Regions from separate parts of the Brevibacterium pigmentatum genome, predicted to be linked through region 1. Evidence: riboswitches for the same ligand, from Rfam matches in the RefSeq annotation. Region 1 holds a riboswitch; each other region holds the start of a gene.

Region 1 (2,193 bases):
ATAGCCATGTCCCGAGTCTACGCCGCCGCACTGACACGGCGAAGGGCTGGACGCCGGGGAGTAGGATTGTTGAGCAGATCCGCCGATGCGTCCGCAGTCCGCATCGGCTCCCCATAGTGAAGGTTCGCGATGAGTTCTCATGCCCTGCCCGTCACCGGTGATCCGGCGGTCTACATCATCCACGACAATCCGGAATGGATCGCCCCGTTCACCGAGGCGCTCGACCGCCTCGGTGTCGCACATGTCGAATGGCTTCTGCCCGAGACCACGATCGACCTCGCAGCCGAACCACCAGAAGGTCTGTTCTGGTCGCGGCTGTCAGCGTCGGCGCACACCCGAACCGATCCGCACGTCAAGGAGTACGGACGCGCGGTCCTCGACTGGCTCGCCGCCGCCGGCCGCCGCGTCATCAACGGTCGCGGGGTCTATGAGCTCGAAGTGAGCAAGATCCGTCAGCATCGCGAGCTGGTCGGCCGAGGCTTCGACGTGCCGCGCACCGCAGCCGCATTCGGACCACAGGCGCTCGTCGAGGCCGCTGGCGGCTTCACTCCCCCGTTCATCACGAAACACAACCAGGGCGGAAAGGGACTCGGCGTGCGTCGCTTCGACTCCCACGCCGAGCTCTCAGCCGCCGCCGATGAGTTCGCACCCGGCGGGGCGAATGCACCGATCGACGGCATCACCCTCGTCCAGGAGTATGTGCAGCCGAAGCGGCCGTTCATCACCCGCGCGGAGTTCATCGGCGGACGTTTCCACTATGCGGTGCGCGTCGACGTCTCCGGCGGATCGTTCGAGCTCTGCCCGGCCGATGCGTGCGCTGTTCCCGGTGCAGGGACTGACACCGACGTCGAGGCGGCTCCCCCGTTCGCTCGCCGTGAGGAGATCACGGCCGCAACGCCGCTGATCAGCCCTCTTGAAACGCTGCTGGCCGACCTGAACATCGAGATCGCCGGCATCGAGTTCATCGAAACCGCTGACGGCCGGCAGGTCGTCTATGATATCAACACGAACACGAATTACAACCCGTCCGTTGAGTCCGCTGAACAGTCGGCGGGTCGCCAGTCCGCCGCCGACCGCATCGCGGAGTTCGTATCCGACACCCTCGCCGAGGCGGCCCCACCGTCCGTGTCCCCCGTCGGATCCGCAGCCCGGTGATAGTATCGAAGAACTACAGGGGAGCGCCGATCGACGGGTGCTGAGAGTGCGTACGCAGACCCTTTGAACCTGATCCGGTGAGCACCGGCGGAGGGAGTGGAAGAGCGATGACCACCACAGATGTCGGCGGCTCGATAGAGGTCGCCGCCGACGGATCCGTGTCGACACTGATGAAGTCGACGAGCCGACAATGGGCACAAGCCGTCGACCACCGATTCGTCCGAGAGCTCTTCGCCGGCACCATCGATGACGCAGTCATGCGTGACTATCTGGTGCAGGACTATCAGTTCTTCGAGTCGTTTCTGTCGATGCTCGGCGCGTGCGTGGCCCACGCCGATGAACTCGAGGCGAAGCTGCGGTTCGCCCGACAGCTGGGAACGCTCGTCGCCGATGAGGACACCTATTTCGTCGACTCCTTCGCCGAATTGGGAGTCGATACAGCCGATTATCTCCACCCGGAACTGACCGCCCCGACGGTTGGGTTCCGCGATCTCATGGACTCGTCAGTCGCTTCGGCGTCGTATCCGCAGCTGCTCGTCGTCCTTGTCGTCGCAGAATGGCTCTACCTCGACTGGGCCGAATCCCGCGAGGAAATGCCGCACCGACAGATTCACCGAGGATGGATCGACCTCCACCGAGGCGAGGCCTTCCGCGGATGGGTGCAGTTCCTCGTCGACGAGCTCGAACGCGTGTTCCCGACAGACGACAGCCAGGGTTCAGAGGCCGAGACCCTGGCCCGCACCTGGCAGCAGGCCGTCGACCTCGAATGTGCCTTCTTCGACAACGTCTATGAAAACTGATCCGCCCGGAACCGCACACGGCAGCCGCGTCACCCCACTCCCCTAGACTGGCCTCATGAGCACTGAGGTTGATGCAGTCGTCGTCGGTTCCGGACCGAATGGCATGGCCGCCGCGGTCACCCTGGCCCGCGCGGGCCTCTCCGTCGAAGTGTTCGAAGCTCAGCCGACGATCGGCGGCGGTGCCCGCACCCTCGACCTCGGGCTGGCTCCCGGCGTCACCCATGACATCTGCTCGGCC
Region 2 (2,193 bases), 330 kb from region 1:
GCCTGCGGGATCGTCCGGGTCGCTTCCGGTGCCAGATACTGGGCGTACTGGTGCTGGTTGCCCGCGGAGTTGACCTGGTCGCCCAGCGAGTAGAAGAAGCTCGGGTCCTCGGCGGTGGCTGCTGCCGAGCTCAGTGTCCGGTCCCAACCGGCGGCGTCGTCGCGGTCTCCGCCACCGGCGCCGACCTGCGGGTCGCCGAAGACGAGGAATTCGTCGTCACCTCCGGCGTCTCCCGTGGTGAACCGCTGCACCTCGGTGAATCCGTCCTCTTCGTTGCCGACCTGGTAGGCGTATTCGGTGTCGGGCTCGAGGTCGGTCATGTTCGCATCGTTGAAGTGACGCTTGAGGTCGGTGGCGAGTCCGGAGTCCGTGGTCTCAGCCGTTGTTGCGTCGGCGGGGAGTTTGCCGTCCTCGAGCTCGCTCACCGGCGCCCATCGAACTTCTCCCCCACCGGAGCTCTCACTCATCCACGAGAGGTTGCGCGCAGTGGGGTCGGCGCCGACCTGCAGCACCGCATCGGTGATCGCTTCGCTTCCCGCATCCGCCTCGGCGGGCGATTCCGCGCGGTTCTGCCCCGGGTCCTGGCTTGGGCTTTGGCTCGGATCCTGACTGGGGCTCTGGCTCGCGGTCGAGCCGGGTCCGCCTGAGCCGAGCGATGGTTCGGCCCGAACGGGCACCGGTGCCGCTGCCAGTGCGGCGAGAAGCGTGGCGGCGGACAGGGCACTGAGCGGTCGCTTGAGTCGATGAGTGTTCACCCGCCTATTCCTACTGATCAGTAGTGTCTAGCCGTTCGAAGCTGGTCGACGAACGAGGGAACGCGAAGTGAATCCTCGATGACCGTTCTCGGCCACTGCTTCGCTTCCAGTCTCGGTCGCTGCTTCGCTCACCTGTTGTACAGTGGTGGCTACGACAGGGGAGCGCCGTCAGGGGCGCTGAGAGTGCAGAAGAAGCTGCAGACCCTCGAACCTGATGCGGTCAGTACCGCCGAAGGAAGTCGAGACTCTTCACCCCTCCTTGAAATGAGGAGGCACAATGCCGGAAACCACCGCGCCGACCACCACCCCCGCCCCTTCACACGCCTTCACCGCGGCGCCGAAATCCAAGCAGTGGCGGGTCGTCGACTACGTCACCACCGCCGTGCTCGGCATCGCCGTGGGACTCGTCTTCTGGGTGCTCGCGCTGAGCTGGAAGGTTCTCGAACTCGCCTTCCAGGCATTCCCGCCGTCGATCGGCCTCATCGCCGGACTCTGGGTGCTGGCCGGTCCGCTGGCCGGTGCCATCATCCGCAAACCCGGTGCCGCACTCCTGTGCGAACTCATCGCCGCGATCGTCGAAGCCGTGCTCGGCTCCCACTTCGGGGCGACCGTTCTGCTCTCGGGACTGCTGCAGGGCCTCGGTGCCGAACTCGTCTTCGCCGCCTTCGGCTACAAACGCTTCACCCTGTGGGTCACCGCCGCTTCGGGTGTGCTGGCCGCGGCGTTCATGGCCGTGAGCGAGAACATCATGTACAACGCCGAATGGCAGTTCGGCTTCCAGGCGATCTATGCGGTCTGCGCGATGATCTCCGGCCTCGTCATCTCCGGCATCGGCGCGTGGTACGCCTACCGGGCGATTGCGGCCACCGGGGCTCTGAGCTCCTTCGCCTCCGGCCGTCGCTGATGGCGCTGCCGATCACGGCCGCCGGCTTCTCATGGACGCACACCGACCGTGAGGCGCCGGCAGTCGGTCCGCTCGACCTGGAGATCGCGGCCGGAGAGAAGGTGCTGCTGCTCGGCGCCTCCGGAGCCGGGAAATCGACGTTCCTCCACGCCGTCTCCGGTGTCCTGCCCGAGGAATCGGGTGAGGCCACCGGTGAACTCCTCGTCGGCGGTGAGCAACCGGATCCTCGCCGAGGCTGCACCGGGCTGGTCCTCCAAGATCCCGATTCGCAGGTGATCTTCTCCCGCATCGGTGATGATGTGGCGTTCGGGATGGAGAACCTCGGACTCCCGGCCGCGGTCATCGAGGCTCAGGTCCCCAGATCTCTGCAGGCCTTGGGACTCGATCTGCCTCCGGAACATCCGAGTGCCGCTCTGTCCGGCGGGCAGAAGCAGCGGCTGGCTCTGGCCGGGATCCATGCGATGGCTCCCGAGGTCATCGTCCTCGACGAACCGACGGCCAATATCGATCCCGCCTCGGCGACCGAGGTCCGCG
Region 3 (2,193 bases), 800 kb from region 1:
CCGGTGGCGCCTGCCCCGGCGATGAGAATCGACAGGTCGGCACCTGCACCGCTTCCGGTGGATGTGCTGTCAGCTGCTGGGGTCATTCCAACTCCTCCGTGAGCACCCGTGCGGCCGCAGCGGGGTCGTCTGCCGAGGTTATCGCACGGACGACGACGGCACGGTTCGCGCCCGCCTGCCGGATCGCGTCCAGTCTCTCCCCTGCCGCGATGCCGCCGATCGCGAACCACGGTTTGCTCGCCTCGGCGGCGGCAGCGGTCAGCAGTGCCGTCCCCACTGCGGCACGGCCGGGTTTCGTCGGGGTCTCCCAGACCGGCCCGACGCAGAAGTAGTCGGTCTCCGTGTCCGCCTCGGCGGCGAGCGCCTGCTCGAGGGAATGAGTGGAGCGTCCGAGGATGACGTCGGGGCCGAGCACGGCCCGGGCCTGACTGCTGGTGAGATCTCCCTGACCGACGTGGAAGACATCGGCGTCGGTGAGCAGTGCGACATCGGCGCGGTCGTTGACGGAGAAGAGTTTGCCGTGGCGTGCGGCGACATCCCTGAGGACTTCCAATGCTGCGATCTCGGCGCGGGCCTCGAGGCTCTTGTCCCTCAGCTGGATGATGTCGACTCCCCCACGGTAGGCGGCGTCGAGGAACTCGGCGAGGTCGCCTTGAGCGGCCCGGGCATCGGTGCACAGGTAGAGCGACGCTTCGGCCAAACGGGCCTGCCTCCAGGCTCTCTTCGTCTGCCGCGCTGCGGTGCGCGGTGGCATCTGTGTGGTCATGGTCATAGAGTAGAGGAGTTCGCGGGAGCCTCCCAACGAGGCTGAGAGGGCTTAAGAGCCGACCGTCAGACCTGATGCGGATCATGCCGCCGGAGGGAGAAGCTGTGAGAGTCATTGTCGTCGGCGCCGGAATCATCGGCCTGTCCACGGCCTGGTACCTGCGCCGCCTCGGTGCCGAAGTCACCATCATCGATCCTGTCCCCGCGTTGGGGGCGAGCCATGCCGCCGCGGGGATGATCGCTCCCGCCGCCGAGGTGGTGTGGGGGCAGACTCCCCTGTACCCGTTGATGCAGGCCTCGGCGCAGATGTACCCGGAGTTCGCTGCCGAGGTGGCGAGCGCTGCCGCGGTCGACCTCGGCTTCACGGATGCCGGAACTCTCGTGTGCGCCGGAGACAGTGCCGATCTGCAGGCACTGCGAGAGCTGCGCGAAGCTCAGTCGCGGTCCGGTTTCGCCACCGAAATCATCACCGGCAGCGCTGCCCGCCGGGTCGAACCGTCGCTCTCACCTGCTGTGGCCGGTGCCGTGCACATTCCTGGCGATCGGTCGATCGATCCGCGTCGGGTCTCCGCCGCTCTGCTGTCTGCCGTGACGAGTGAATCAGGGTTCCTCCTCATTCGGCAGCGGGCAGTCGAGCTGCTGAAGGACGGTGATGTGACAGTGGGCGTCGCGCTGAGCGACGGTCGTCGGGTGGAAGCCGATCAGGTGATCCTCTGTGCCGGCAGCACCAGCAATGCGATCGCCGGTGCACCGCAGCTGCCTCTCCGGGAAGTCTGGGGTGATGTGCTGCGACTGCGTGCCCCCGCCGAGGCGACTCCCCTGCTGACTCGCACCATCCGCGGGCTGGTCAGCGGCCGCTCCGTCTACCTGGTTCCTCGCCCCGACGGAGAGATCGTCCTCGGCGCCAGTTCTCGCGAGGACGGACTCTCCGGCACCCCAGCCGGAGCGGTCCACCGACTGCTCGCCGACGGACAGCGATTGGTCCCGGGCATCCTCGATGCGGAGATCGCCGACATCACCACCCGAGCCCGGCCCGGCTCTCCCGACGACCTGCCGTTCATCGGACGCATCGATTCCGGCTGCGTCGTGAGCACCGGGTACTTCCGGCACGGCGTCCTCTTGGCCCCATTCGGCGGCAGGCTCGGGGCCGAACTCGCTCTGGGTGCCGTCTCCGACTGGATTCCTGAGGGAGCGGCCGAGTCCGTGTCCCCACACCGCTTCACCACCGAAACCACCTCTGCCTACCCGAACCACAGCCCTGCCTATTCGAACTACAACCCTGCCCACTCAACGAGGAGCATGTCATGACCGACCGCGAACACCCACCGACCATCGTCCTCAACGGCGAACATCATGAGCTCTCCGGTGCCACCTCGGCGCTCGACCTCATCGCCGACGTCACCGGACGGGAACTGCAGGCTGACGGGT

Evidence for each region. A riboswitch is a leader RNA that binds a small molecule or an ion and turns the genes downstream of it on or off. The one in region 1 is predicted to bind thiamine pyrophosphate.
Region 2: linked by a shared signal. The riboswitch ahead of GUY30_RS04605 (ECF transporter S component) and the one ahead of GUY30_RS03085 (TenA family protein) in region 1 are both predicted to bind thiamine pyrophosphate.
Region 3: linked by a shared signal. The riboswitch ahead of thiO (glycine oxidase ThiO) and the one ahead of GUY30_RS03085 (TenA family protein) in region 1 are both predicted to bind thiamine pyrophosphate.

What each region holds. Positions count from the first base shown of each region.
Region 1 is NZ_CP050153.1:715,511-717,703, reverse strand. It holds gene GUY30_RS03095 (VOC family protein) at 1-8, opposite strand, end outside; gene GUY30_RS03090 (ATP-grasp domain-containing protein) at 130-1,155, shown strand; TPP riboswitch at 1,163-1,268, shown strand; gene GUY30_RS03085 (TenA family protein) at 1,263-1,955, shown strand; gene GUY30_RS03080 (phytoene desaturase family protein) at 2,011-2,193, shown strand, end outside.
Region 2 is NZ_CP050153.1:1,048,909-1,051,101, reverse strand. It holds gene GUY30_RS04610 (purple acid phosphatase family protein) at 1-755, opposite strand, end outside; TPP riboswitch at 902-1,010, shown strand; gene GUY30_RS04605 (ECF transporter S component) at 1,033-1,659, shown strand; gene GUY30_RS04600 (ABC transporter ATP-binding protein) at 1,659-2,193, shown strand, end outside.
Region 3 is NZ_CP050153.1:1,518,792-1,520,984, reverse strand. It holds gene GUY30_RS06855 (ketopantoate reductase family protein) at 1-86, opposite strand, end outside; gene thiE (thiamine phosphate synthase) at 83-766, opposite strand; TPP riboswitch at 778-881, shown strand; gene thiO (glycine oxidase ThiO) at 871-2,073, shown strand; gene thiS (sulfur carrier protein ThiS) at 2,070-2,193, shown strand, end outside.